Regions from separate parts of the Oceanobacillus sp. FSL K6-0118 genome, predicted to be linked through region 1. Evidence: predicted binding sites of a transcription regulator. Region 1 holds the regulator's gene; the other holds the start of a gene.
The links. The regulator LexA, encoded in region 1, represses DNA repair genes until DNA is damaged. The targets are predictions, from matches to a motif close to CGAACATATGTTCG.
Positions count from the first base shown of each region.

Region 2: MHI02_RS08035 (DNA endonuclease) is a predicted target of LexA. The motif match lies at 2,026-2,039, and genes of this name have one in related genera.

Region 1 is NZ_JBBOVR010000001.1:2,011,106-2,018,500, forward strand. It holds gene MHI02_RS10360 (methionine gamma-lyase family protein) at 1-1,225, shown strand, start outside; gene MHI02_RS10365 (MerR family transcriptional regulator) at 1,332-1,706, shown strand; gene glnA (type I glutamate--ammonia ligase) at 1,778-3,112, shown strand; gene lexA (transcriptional repressor LexA) at 3,153-3,776, opposite strand; gene MHI02_RS10380 (YneB family resolvase-like protein) at 4,051-4,689, shown strand; gene MHI02_RS10385 (DUF896 domain-containing protein) at 4,793-5,026, shown strand; gene tkt (transketolase) at 5,143-7,143, shown strand; gene sirA (sporulation inhibitor of replication protein SirA) at 7,370-7,395, shown strand, end outside.
Region 2 is NZ_JBBOVR010000001.1:1,545,337-1,552,731, reverse strand. It holds gene MHI02_RS08045 (SDR family NAD(P)-dependent oxidoreductase) at 179-1,114, opposite strand; gene MHI02_RS08040 (TetR/AcrR family transcriptional regulator) at 1,176-1,748, opposite strand; gene MHI02_RS08035 (DNA endonuclease) at 2,083-2,931, shown strand; gene MHI02_RS08030 (hypothetical protein) at 3,480-3,725, opposite strand; gene MHI02_RS08025 (flagellin) at 4,174-4,275, opposite strand; partial or broken gene MHI02_RS08020 (flagellin N-terminal helical domain-containing protein) at 4,646-5,506, opposite strand; partial or broken gene MHI02_RS08015 (flagellin N-terminal helical domain-containing protein) at 5,783-5,989, opposite strand; gene MHI02_RS08010 (VOC family protein) at 6,342-7,118, opposite strand.

The DNA of each region.
Region 1 (7,395 bases):
ACAAGCAGAGAAAGATTGTGAAGGTATTCATAAAAATATTCAGGAAATAGTGGAAGTGAATCAAAAAAGGGTGTTAGACGCTTTTGTAAAACATCGAATAAGTGATAGCCATTTCCAGTCAACAAGTGGTTACGGATACGATGATATGGGTAGAGAAGGATTAGAAGCGGTTTATGCTGAAGTATTTGGTGGAGAAGATGCACTCGTTAGACCGCAAATTGTTTCGGGTACACATGCTATAACTACGGCACTTTTTGGTCTATTACGCCCCGGAGATGAGCTTATCTATATTACTGGAAAGCCTTACGATACATTGGAAGAGGTAATCGGTATTAGGGGAGAGAATTCGGGTTCTTTAAAAGATTTTCATATCGACTATAATCAAGTATCCCTTACAAGAGAAGGAGGGATTGATTATGTTGGAGTAGAAAAAGCTATATCTGAAAAGACAAAAGTAATCGGTATACAGCGTTCAAAAGGATACGATGATAGACCGTCTTTCACGATTGCGGAAATTGAAGAGATGGTTCAGTTTGTCAAAGAAATTAATCCAAACTTAATTGTATTTGTAGACAATTGTTACGGGGAATTTGTGGAAGAAAAAGAACCCCTTCATGTTGGTGTAGATATTATGGCTGGTTCTTTAATCAAGAATCCAGGTGGCGGAATTGTCAGAGCGGGCGGGTACATAGTTGGAAAGCAAGAATTGGTTGAAAGCTGTGCGAATCGTTTAACGGCCCCAGGTCTTGGTAAAGAAACAGGTGCAACATTTAATATGCTACAGGAAATGTTTCAAGGATTCTTTCTGGCCCCTCATATCGTGGGAGAATCACTAAAAGGCGCTGTATTCACGTCAAGATTTTTAGAATTAGCAGGCCTTCAAACAGCACCTAATTATTTAGAAAAAAGAACGGATCTCATTCAGTCGGTAACATTTGAAGATGCGCAGCAAATGATCTCTTTTTGCCAAGCTATTCAGCGGAATTCACCAGTTAATTCTTATGTTACTCCATATCCAAGTGAAATGCCGGGATACGATGATGAGGTTATTATGGCAGCTGGTACTTTTATACAAGGGGCTAGTATTGAACTTTCTGCAGATGGACCAATAAGACCCCCTTATACAGCTTTTGTGCAAGGAGGTCTAACATATACTCACGTGAAAATTGCGATCATTGAATCTGTAAAAAGTTTAGTGAAAGCAGGGCATTTAATCGTAAAATAAACTTCATGTAAGGAAACCTAACATTCGATTGACACTAAACCTTACATCGTTTATACTTTAGTGAGTATTGGGGGTTATTTTATTGAATGATAAAGAGCGTCGTTCAATGCCTTTGTTTTCAATTGGTATCGTTATGAAATTAACGGAATTAACCGCTAGACAAATACGATATTATGAGGAGCATGGATTAGTTTTTCCAGAGAGAACAAAAGGGAACCAACGATTATTTTCTTTCAATGATGTGGATAGACTATTAGAAATTAAAGATCTTCTTGATAAGGGATTAAATTTAGCGGGGATTAAGCTAATGGTTGAAGAATCATCAAAAGAAGAGAAAGAAAAGAATGTAAAATCAAAGGATAACGATTTAAGTTTGAAAGAGTTACGAAAGATCTTAAGGAATGAATTGAAACACCCAGATAGACTCGGGCAAGTAAATTTAAGGCAAGGAGAGCTTTCAAGATTTTTTTCTAATCGTTAATGGTAAGTTTGTTTGAATTTTATTTGGCTAGTTATTATTTAATCTATTAACATGATGTAGGAGGACAACAGATGCCAAAATATACAAGAGAAGATGTAGTGAGACAAATTAAAGAAAATAATGTGAAGTTCATACGTTTACAATTCACAGATATGCTTGGAATAATTAAAAATGTGGAAATACCTTTAAGTCAATTAGAAAAAGCGCTAGATAATAAAATGATGTTTGATGGTTCATCTATTGAAGGCTTTGTACGTATTGAAGAATCGGATATGTATTTATACCCTGATTTAGATTCGTTTGTAGTTTTTCCGTGGACTTCTGAAAAAGGTAAAGTAGCACGTTTTATTTGTGATATTTACAAACCAGATGGAACACCATTTGAAGGGGATCCAAGATACAACCTTAAGCGCAATCTTAAGAAAATGGAAGAACTTGGTTTTGATGCTTTTAATATCGGTGCAGAGCCAGAATTTTTCCTATTCAAATTAGATGAAAAAGGGAATCCATCACTAGAATTAAATGACCAAGCAGGTTACTTTGATTTGGCTCCCACGGACTTAGGGGAAAACTGTCGCCGTGACATCGTTCTTGAATTAGAAGAAATGGGATTTGAAATTGAGGCTTCTCACCATGAGGGTGCACCAGGACAACATGAAATTGATTTTAAATATTCTGATGCTGTGAAACATGCGGATGATATACAAACTTTTAAATTAGTAGTTAAAACAATTGCTAGAAAACATAATTTGCATGCAACATTTATGCCTAAACCACTTTTCGGAGTAAATGGATCTGGAATGCACATTAATATGTCTTTATTTAAAAAAGGTGAAAATGTTTTTTATGACACAAAAGGGGATTTGGAGTTGAGTGAAACAGCATACCATTTCATGGCGGGTATTATTCAACATGCTACAGCCTTTACTGCGATTACAAACCCAACGATCAATTCCTATAAACGTTTGGTTCCTGGTTATGAGGCGCCATCTTATGTGGCATGGTCTGCATCAAATAGAAGCCCGTTATTACGTGTTCCGAATTCAAGAGGATTAAGTACGCGTCTTGAAGTCCGCAGTGTAGATCCTTCTGCAAATCCATATATGGCATTGTCCGTATTATTAGCTGCTGGACTATCAGGTATTGAAAATAAATTAACTCCTCCTACAGCAGTTGATAGAAATATTTATGTTATGTCGAAAGAAGAACGTGAAGAAGAAGGAATACTAGACTTACCAGTAACACTAAAAGGTGCATTAGATCTCTTGCAAAAAGATGAAGTAATTGTCGAGTCTCTAGGTGATCATTTATTTGAACACTTTGTTGAAGCGAAAGAGATTGAATGGGATATGTTCAGACTCCAAGTTCATCCTTGGGAAAGAGAACAGTATATGACTATATACTAATAGATAAAAAAAGAGAATCCGCGGATTCTCTTTTTTTGTCTTAATGTACATGTCGATACAGGCCGATAACCTTACCCAGTATACTTACATTTTTGTATAGTAGAGGTTCCATTGTTGCATTTTCTGGTTGTAAACGAATGTGATCTTTTTCTCTAAAAAATCGTTTTACGGTTGCTTCATTTTCCTCCGTCATTGCGACGACAATATCGCCATTATTAGCATTATTTTGTTGTTTAACAATAACCATATCCTTGTCTAAAATACCAGCCTCTATCATACTTTCTCCATCAATAATAAGGACAAATAAATTATCATCAGGACTTGCTGTTGAAGCTGGAATTGGAATATATTCTTCTATATTTTCAATTGCTGTAATTGGTACACCCGCTGTGACTTTCCCTATGACGGGTGCATAACGAGCTTCATCTTTTGGAATATTACTATCTTCTGATTGAGCTAAAATTTCAATTGCCCTAGGTTTAGTAGGATCTCTTCTAATATAACCCTTGCTTTCTAATCTTTCTAAATGGCCATGAACGGTAGAACTTGACGCAAGCCCTACCGCTAAAGCTATTTCCCGAACGGAAGGTGGATAACCTTTTTTAGTTACTTCATCTTTTATAAAATCAAGAATCATTTGTTGTCTATTAGAAAGTTTTGTCATCTATTACTCACCTCGCACATAATATTTTAATAATGATAGTTTACCATTATTAACTAATTTAAGCAAACACTCGTTCGAACAAATAGTTGACAAGACCGTATGTTCGTGTGATAATAGATCTAACAAACGAACAAAGGTTCTGTTATTAGGTAGGAGGACAATTTATGTTTGGGAAGATAACGAAAACGGATCTTTTTTATTTAATTTCATTTGGTTTAACGTTAGGATTTATATATATTTCTATTATAATTAGTGTATAGGTAGGTAGTGGTCAATGAAAGCTATTATATATTGTCGTGTTAGTACAGATAAAATGACACAAGAAACGTCGCTAAGTCGTCAAAAAGATGAATTACTTAAATTAGCAGGTAGATATCAAATGGAAGTTATCGATTGTATAGAGGAAAAGGCTAGTGGATATGAAATAAACAGAGATGGAATTTTTGCGATGTTAGAATTTTTTTCTGAAGAGAAAGCAGATTGTTTATTGATACAGGATGAGACTAGACTAGGAAGAGGAAATACGAAGATTGCATTATTCCATCAACTACATAAGTTAAAAATACCTATTTACACTGCCATTCATGACGGAGAATTAGAATTGTCAGAATCGGATTCTATGGTTTTACAAATAGTGGGTATTGTAGAGGAGTATCAAAGAAAGATTCATAATGCTAAGATAAAAAGAGGAATGAAAAGGGCAATCGAAAAAGGGTACAATCCCTCTAAAAATCTATCAAATCAACATAAAGCAATTGGTAGAGAAAGATTAGAGTTTCCGATTGAAGAAGTAGTTAGATTAAGACAAAATAATTTAACCTTTGAGGAAATTACAAAAACACTTAATGGGATGGGTTTTCATGTATCCAAAGCAACTGTTCATAGAAGATATCAAGAGTACCAAAATACTTGAATATGTTCATATGGAATAGTAAGATTTATGGCAAGAACTTACTTAAAAGTGCGAGTTCAATAAGGTTCTTGTCTTTATTTAAATAGAAAGGAAAACATTTTATATGCTTTCAAAAGAAAAATTAAATCGTATCAATGAATTAGCTAGGAAATCAAAGAGTACAGGACTGACTGAGGAAGAGGCAAAAGAGCAGAAAGAACTTCGTGAAGATTATTTAAAAAACGTCAGAAGCTCTTTTAAAAATCATATGAAATCAATGACGGTAATCGATCCTAAAGGAAACGATGTAACTCCGAAGAAAGTTAGAGAGCTGCAAGAGAGAAATAGAAAACATTAATCATTCGATAGAGGGAATTAGAAAGAATAATTTGTTTGAGAAATAAACTAACTTCACTTGTGACATACTAACATAGAATATGTTGGAGACATTTTCATTAGTGAAAGGAGTTAAATATTTTGTCAAACGTGGAAAAATTATCAATTAACACGATTCGTACATTATCTATCGATGCAATAGAAAAAGCTAATTCCGGACACCCTGGGTTACCTATGGGAGCAGCTCCAATGGCATATACGCTATGGACAGATTTTATGAACCATAATCCAAAGAACTCAAAATGGTTTAATCGTGATCGTTTTGTATTATCGGCGGGTCATGGTTCTATGCTTTTATATAGCCTACTTCATTTATCTGGATATGATGTTTCTATGGAAGATCTCAAGCAATTTCGTCAATGGGGTTCAAAAACACCTGGGCATCCCGAAGTTCATCATACTGATGGAGTAGAGGCAACAACAGGGCCTTTAGGACAAGGAATTGCAATGTCTGTAGGGATGGCAATGGCAGAAGCGCATTTAGCTAGTAAGTTTAATAAGCAGGACATAGCTATTGTGGACCACTATACTTATGCACTTATTAGTGATGGGGATTTAATGGAAGGCATCTCCCATGAAGCTGCTTCATTAGCTGGTCATCTTAGATTGGGGAAACTGATTGCGCTGTATGATTCAAATGAAATCTCATTAGACGGTGATTTACATAAATCATTCTCTGATAATACAGAACAGCGTTTTAAAGCTTACGGTTGGCAAGTTCTTCGGGTGGAAGATGGAAATGATATTAAACAAATTCGAAATGCAATAAAAGAAGCACAAGCAAATAAAGAACAACCAACTCTTATTGAGGTAAGAACTGTAATTGGATATGGGTCACCAAACAAATCAGCATCTGCTGCTTCTCACGGAGCTCCGCTTGGTGTAGACGAAGTTAAATTAACAAAGGAATTTTATGAATGGACCCATGATGATTTTCATGTACCTGAAGAAGTTTATGCTGATTTTAATGAAAAGATTGTAAAAAATGGTTCAAATAAAGAAGCGGAATGGAATGAATTATTAAGTTCTTATAAAGAAAAATATCCTGAATTAGCTAAGGAGTTAGAGTTTGTTCTAAATGACAAGTTGCCAGATGGATGGGAAAAATCTCTTCCCGTATATGAAACAGGTTCATCTCTTGCTTCACGAGCATCGTCAGGAGAAGTATTAAATGCCATATCAAAATCTGTTCCTCATTTCTTTGGTGGTAGCGCGGATTTAGCGGGTTCAAATAAAACATATATGAACGATGAAAAAGATTTCTCAAGGAATAATTACTCTGGAAGAAATATTTGGTTCGGAGTACGTGAACATGCTATGGGAGCTGCTTTAAATGGGATGGCTCTACACGGTGGTTTAAAAGTATATGGTGGTACATTCTTTGTATTCAGTGATTATTTGAGACCATCTATTCGCCTTGCATCCATCATGAATACGCCTGTCACTTATGTATTTACTCATGATTCTATTGCGGTTGGCGAAGATGGACCAACACATGAACCAATTGAGCAATTGGCGTCCTTAAGAGCTATGCCTGGATTATCTGTTATTAGACCCGCAGATGGGAATGAGGTGCAAGCAGCATGGCGTTTAGCGCTTGAATCAACTGACAGACCAACAGCACTTGTCCTTTCAAGACAAAATCTTCCTACACTGAAGGGAACGAAAGAAGCCGCATATGAGGGTGTGAAAAAAGGTGCTTATATTGTAAGCAAGGCCGAAAATGAAACTCCTGATGCGCTACTTCTTGCAACTGGTTCAGAAGTGTCACTTGCAGTTGAAGCTCAAAAGGTTCTTAAAGGAAAAGATATAGATGTAAGTGTTGTAAGTATGCCATCATGGGATCGATTTAATGAACAGGATGAAGCTTATAAAAATGAAGTGATTCCTCCACAAGTAAAAAATCGTGTTTCTATTGAAATGGCATCTCCACTGGGTTGGCATAAATATGTTGGAGATAATGGGATTGTGTTGGCTATTGATAAATTTGGTGCCTCAGCGCCCGGGGAAAAAGTAATCGAAGAGTATGGGTTTACAGTTGAAAATGTAGTGAAACATGTGGAAGCACTTGTCAAATAATATTAAAGAGAAGGTTCTTGCGGAAAGGGCCTTCTCCCTGATAATTTTCCGTTCCATTTTATTTTCGAATACCTCTTTAAACAGGTTGATCAGGAAATAGAATCCTCATAAATATAGTATTTCTAAATAAGTTACCCCCTCGACAAAACTAGTGATAGTTTGCATCTTAATGTGACAGAATTCTTATCGCTTGATCCGTATAATAGGATTAAAGGGAGGCATTAAGATGTATGATTACTCTATTTATTGGAT
Region 2 (7,395 bases), 470 kb from region 1:
CGTGGATTACCGCATGATGGACTTCATGACTTGTTTTTTTAGACCCACCTTTTTATTAATAATCCACTATTAAAAATCCATAAAAGAAAAGAGAGAATACCCTTTATCATGTATTCCCTTAAAAAATACCTTAATAGATCTAATTATATTTGAACTTTTATAGAATACGGATCTTTTTCTAAACCTCATTCTTGTAGACATTAATAGTATTTTTTAATCCTTTATCATAAGGTGTTTTCGGAATCGGAGCGATATGCTCTTCAAACTTTCGTCCATCTAAAACAACAGGATCTTCGTTTAAATACTGCATTTCCACAAATTCACGCATCTGCTTATTAAATAATCCGATAAAACGGAGCATATTTTTGGTTACTAAACCTACCTTCTTCGTATATCCTGTTGTTTCGCGAATTAGCTTAATAATTTCCTCTCCTGTAATCACATCATATGCAGGAATATTCCAACACTGCCAGTAGGAATCCTCACGTAAAGCAAGCTCAACAATAGCCTTTGCCCCATCAGGTGTATAAATATGCTCTCGTAATACATCTTGTTTTCCTATAAATCTAGCCTTTTTACCAGCTACGATTTGTCTAATCATATAATTAAGTTGCGCGTTTTCGGCATATGGCCCGTAAAAGTCCGGAAAATGCGCTATTACGTAAGGAACCCCGGAATTTTTATATAACTTTTCCATATCTAATCGCAATTTCCCTTTTCTTGTATTCGGCCTTTTTGTAGTAGTTTCAGATACTTTATCACCATTACTTTTACCGTAGGCATAAATATTATCCACAATTGCAACTTTAGCTGAGACTTTCTTAGCAGTGGTAATAACATTTTCATTTAATGGTATTAGATTCGATTGCCAATCACCATATGGAATATTTATAGCTTGAAAGATTACATCTACGTCACTTGCAACATTTTCTAATTGTTTTCGATTAAAAACATCCCCGGATTGAATAACTATATTGGGGTCTGCCTTAAACATTTGTGTTAACTTTTCTTTATTACGTGCAAAGGCCACAACTTTTATTCCTCGACTTGATAATTCATTGACTATGGAATATCCCATTCCACCTGTAGCCCCTAATACTAATGCCCTTCTCATTACTTATTCCTCCCTTTAATTAACCACTGGTCAATTTTATTTGAAAATAAGGTATGGTACCTTATTTTTTCGTCCATCGTAGAAGCATGTTTACGTGAAACCGTGCTGCGCTTTTCACTTCATCAAATGTTGTAATATGCCCTAGGTAATGTGTAACAAACCCATGCAATGAAATAAAGATTGACCATATTTCTCGAATGGTCATTTGCTTTTCACTTAGCTTACTAACTTGATTGGCAAATTTTTGGTATGTCACCATTGGGCTTTCATTAATAAAATTTCTTACTTCATCGTCTTTAGTTAAAAACATAATTTCATAATGATTTTGATGTGTTAGCCCAAACTCAATATACCCGAAAAAAAGCTGCCCTAGTTTTTCTTCATTAGAGGCTTCATCATTAACAATCTCTTCTATTTTCTGATCAAGCATCAGAAAATGATTTTTGACTAACGCATAAAACAATTCTGCCTTGTTTTTAAAATGATAGTATATTGCTCCATGACTATAATTCAATTTCTTTGCAATTTGTCTCATTGAAACTTGTTGATATCCTTTTTCTACAAACAAATCTCTAGCTGCATCCATAATCATGTCACGAGTTAATTCTTTTGCCACTGCTTTTCTAGCCGCCATATTCACTATCTCTCCATTTTATTAACCACTGTTCAATTAATAGTATACAAAATAAATTGAAAAAACGCAATGGAATGATAACGGAGGGTAGCTATTACAAGATTGAATCGAAATTCTCTCCACATCACCTAAATACTATACAATACTATTCAAACATAACCATAATTTTCAAACAAGCTTACAAGTCATCCAGTCCATTTTTCTTTCCAATAGTTAAAGCTGTTTCGTTATTTTGTAAAAGTTTTCTAAGTGCTGCCTAAGAAATTTAACCAAAAACAGAACAAATGTTCCTTTATCGTGATATAATAAAAGAAATACTTTAAGGGGGACAATTATGTATAACCTAGATGAAGTTCAATTTAACATTTTAGTTGCAAGTATAATAGGAGATGGTGAAATTACTAAAATTTATCCCAACAGTCGAAGAATCAATAATAGTTACCGTGAACATTATGGTACTGAACAAAAGGATTATAGATTATGGAAACAAAACTTCCTACCTGATTTGTTATACATTACACCTAGAAGTAATACATTAAGATCCAAATCTTGTAAACTATTTACTAATTGGTATTCTTTGTTCTATGACCTAAACGGTAATAAACAGATACCTCATGAACTGGTTAAACAATGCACACTCCAACATTTTCTTGCTATTTTATACATGGACGACGGATCATTAGTATTATCCAAACGTATTAATCATCAAAAGAAAAATATATTTCTTACACCACATATATATCTTTACCTACAAAACTACAAACCAAATGATTTGGATATATTAAAGGAACATATACAAAAGTATTTCAACATCAATCTTAAGAAATGCAAAAGAAACGATGGATATGGCTATATTTTAAGAACAACCTCTGTTAAAGAAACTTTTAATTTTTTAGAACAAATAAAAGAAGTTACTGCAACCTGTCCTTCGATGTACTATAAAACTAACTGGGATTTCAGACTAAAGAAAGAGAAGGACAAATACAAACAATTATATCCTAATTACAATCTGCTTATAAGTAGCTCAAACCGTTCAAGAACATATTCTGAAGAAGAAATAAAGCTTCTAATTAAACTAAAAAAGCAAAATCAAACAGATCAATCTATTGCAGAAAGTATTGGTCGTTCATATTGGTCCGTGGTTTATAAACTTTCGGAGTTGCGAAAAAATGGGGAAATATAAATAGGATATAAAACATTAAAGACTTCAAATTTATTTGAGGTCTTTAATGTTTTATATCTCAAAATTAATGTTCTCATTTAGATGTGATTGAGTAGATATTGAATTTTAACTACCTAAGATGAGTTTAATAGTAAGCTCCTACTCAAATACCCAAATAACAGGAATTATCCCACATTCACTTTATCACTTTAAAGCAGTAGCATACTAACAGAAGAACACCAGATTCTGAACTTCCCTAACAATGAAAATAGCTACTACCCCACTAGTAGAAGTAGTAGCTTAAGTTGGGTTGTTACTTAAAAACTTCTAGTGCCCAAGAACAAACATTCAATATATGATTATAATATATCTCAACGTTCAGTTATTATAAGTTAAACATTAGAGAATTTGCTTAGTTGCTTTAGTATTTCCTTGTGTGTATTAATCGTAATCAGCTGGAATTCGGGGCACAATCGACTTTCCCTATCTTCCTTAAAATAAGGAAGATAGCAACTGTTTGAAAAGGACAAAAAACTTCAGTTAATTTTCGTAGCTCACCACCCCGTACTTTACTCTTTAATATTTCTAAGAAATCTGTTATAAATTCCATGAGAAACTCTCGTTACGGATTTATTTTCCAATATAGCGTATAACTCCTGAAAAATGTTATCTGGAATCACATTCCAATATAAAAGATATTGTAAGGCCTCCCTAGGATCTATATTTTCATCTAAATTTTCTTCACCAACTTCTAAGTATGTTTCTATAATCAGTATAGCAATTTTATTGTCTAAATATCTTTCAACTAACTCCATCTTTGATCCCTCCCTTTTGTTTAAATACAACAGAAAAGACCCTAGCAATGCTAGAGTCCTCTTCAATAATTTAAAATTAACGAAGAAGTTGTAAAACTCCTTGTGGTTGTTGGTTCGCTTGCTTTGCGACTGCACCTTTCAGTTACAGAATAGACTATATCTTCATCCACGTTTTCCATGGAGCTGGGCACTTCGAACAGCTTTTGCTGCCCTACGAGATTCATAGTCATAGCAATTGCCTTAGACCGTGTTCTCTAGTCGTTGAACCTTCTCCAAAGTTTCCTCACAGGAGCTTGGCTGCTGATTATCCATTGTTTCATCCTCATCATTTTCATACCCTCACGCCGACCGTTTCCAGTTACGTTGTGGTTGATGAAGCTTTAGGAAGTCCCAGCAATTCACCCAGTGATGCTCTTATCCATTACTAGATAAGACGCCCTTTCAATAATTACCGTAAAAGTTGTAAAACATTTTGAGGTAATTGTTGAGATTGAGCCAACATTGCTTGTGATGCTTGTGCTAAGATTGAGTTCTTAGTTTGTTCCATCATTTCTTTCGCCATCGTGCGAACATTTACTTTCATAAATGACTAGACTATATCTTCACCTTCTAGCAATCTAGTAAGGGTCGGGCACTTCGGTTTCACAATTCTGATGGTCATTGTTTCACCTATGGATTTCATCATCATAAGCTTAGCCTTTAGACGGTTTATCCTAGTCGTTGAACCTTCTCCACTCTTTCGAGACAGGAGCTTGGCTGCTGATTGCCCATATCTTTTCTTTTTTTAAACCCTCACGCTTGCCGTTTCCAACTGCGTTGTGGTAAGAAAAGCTCTAAGGGGTTTCCAGCAATTCACCCGATTATAATCTCTAGCCGTTACCAGCTAGGACGACTGTGCTTGTCACTGCCTAAGCAGCTAAAGCATAATCTACGTCACGGATACGAGATTCCGCAGCAGTTAGGTTTTCAGAAGATGTGTTTAGGTTATTTATAGTATGGTCTAAACGGTTTTGCACAGCACCTAATTTAGAACGCTCAGCAGATACATTGTCGATTGCACTTTGAATTGTTGTAATCGCGCTATCTGCGCTTTTTTGATTTGAAATGTTAATACCTACTGTAACCGTATCACCTTCAGCAAGTTTTTCATCAGCTTGAAGAACAAGTTTGTTGTCACTATCGTAGTACCCTGCTTCAGTTCCTTTAATCGTGCCGGTAGCACTATCATCAAGCGCTTTATCGGCGGCGAGAACTAAATCATTACCATTGTAATAACCCGCCGCTTTAGTTACGTTACCATCTTCGTCTTTTTCTTCAGCTTGCCAAGTTGCCTTAGAATTATCTGCAAGAGTGATAATTTTAGCCTTTCCATTATCAGTTGAAGCTGTATATGACTGTTCAGCTACTGCAGCTTGATAATTTAATTCTTTTCCACCAGCTGCTGTTAGTTTAGTTCCATCATTGTTAGTAGTATATTTATCAGCAACCCCTAATTTATTACCACTCATATCCCCAATCGATACTTTTAGGTTTTGCCCTTGATTGGCGCCAACGTGGAATGTTCCCTCAAACTCTCCATCAAGCAATTTCTTTGTATTGAATTCAGTATCTTTAGAGATATCATTTAATGCACTTGCTAATTGGTTAACTTCTTTTTGAAGCTCTGCGCGGTCAGTATCGGTATTCGAGTCGTTTGAAGACTGAACAGCTAACTCACGCATACGTTGAAGAATAGAGTGTGTTTCGTTTAAAGCTCCTTCAGCTGTTTGGATTAATGAAATCAAATATGTTATCGCAGTGGTTTTTTATCCTCTACTTCTTTATGTTTCCATAAAGTTCAGGTCATATCTTCATCCCAATAGGATGCCCCGCGCTCGTGGGTGGGTTATTGGTACGGTTCCTCACCACCTGACCGTCACACCTTCCTAACTACTAGTTTACCGATTCATTAGGCTTGGCTCGGTATTGCCCACCATCCACATAAGCTGGTTTGGGGTTCCACCGAATTCACGAAGTTTTCATCTAGACATTACTGTTTAGAGCGGCATTTCTAGTTTACCGTCTTGAGCATTCTTAGAAGCCATATCTAATCCACGAATTTGTCCACGCATTTTTTCAGAAATAGCTAGACCAGCCGCATCATCTGCTGCATTGTTAATACGAAGCCCAGAAGATAATTTCTCCATTGATTTAGATTGTGCATTGTTTGCCGCACCCAACTGACGATAAGTATTAAGCGCCGCAATATTGTGATTAATTCTCATTTTTTCTACCTCCATGTGTTTGTTTTTAGCAAGTCACGTCCTTGTGTCTCGCTTTAAATTTATAATAACTCCATCAAATGGAATTACTACCAAAATAAAATTTGCTTCAAAAAAGGATTTCTTGAAGACTTCTACTTGAAATTACCGGTGTTTCCTAACGTTAGGCCATTGTAAACATCTTCCTGACGTCTACACTATTATTATCGGAGGAGTTTTAATAAAGTTTAACAGTTTTTATAAAATATTATTTAAAACCTAAAATCCCCTCTGTATTAACTCTTTACACTCCTTCCAGAACCGCCTAAACAAAAAATGCCTCCCTCCCACCAAGGAAGAAGACATTCTAAAATTCCTATTTATTAACCACAGGCGCTTGCACATTCGGAGTCCCATATTTAAAATACGTATCCGGCAACGGTTCTCCATAGAAAATAATCGCTCTTTCTACTTGCTCTTCTGTCCACGTTACTGGTTTCCAATCTGGATCAAAGATTAAATATCCAGAATCCCCGAACAGTTCAACACGGTTACCACCTGGTTCAATGACATACATACACATTGCTTGGGATACCCCATGTTTTAATGGACCAGCTTCGATTTGAATTCCATTTTCAGTAAGTACTTCCGAAAGATCGTGTAAATGTTGTGGAAATCCGTACCAGAATGCAACATGGTGAAGTTTCCCAAGGCCTTGCTCTGAAGTTGATGCATCACCCATAAACGCCAACTCATGAACGAGCGGGCTAACACTTAACCAAGAGCCAATTTCTGACCCATCATTTCTTACTACATGCTCTCTTAATCTAAAACCAAGTTCATCCATCATAAAGTTCTTATTTCTTGTTACATCACTAGACATTAAGTTCACATGATCAAGTCGGCGCACCGGAACAGGAGTAACGAATTGATATGCTGCACCATGACCTAGGTCACCATCAATCCAACCTTTACCCGCTCCTGATTTCTCTAGTTCCTTCACACGTCTCTCTAAAGCTTCTTTAGAACTAGCCCTCCAGCTAATATGACCTAAACCAGGCTCATTTCTTTCCGTCACTTTTAATGTATGATGATAAAAGTCTTCATAAGCACGAAGGTAAACAGATTGCCCATCTCTAGCCGTTTCTTGCATACCTAATAGTTCTTTAAAGAACCATAGTGTGCCATCTGGATCTGGAGTAGGATTTCCACGTGAGCTAATTGTGCAACATCAAACTTTTTCAATTCCTTTTCCATTCTAAATTCCCCCTTATTATAAAATTTCAATCATTTGATAACGTTTTCATTAATTTTCAAAAGTTAATTAAACTGCTTGATTCGATTATAATGGTTAAACAAGTAATAAAAACCCAGTAGTTCCTCTATGCGCAACACTCTAAAGTTTCTACCGATAAATTACAAATAGTTAC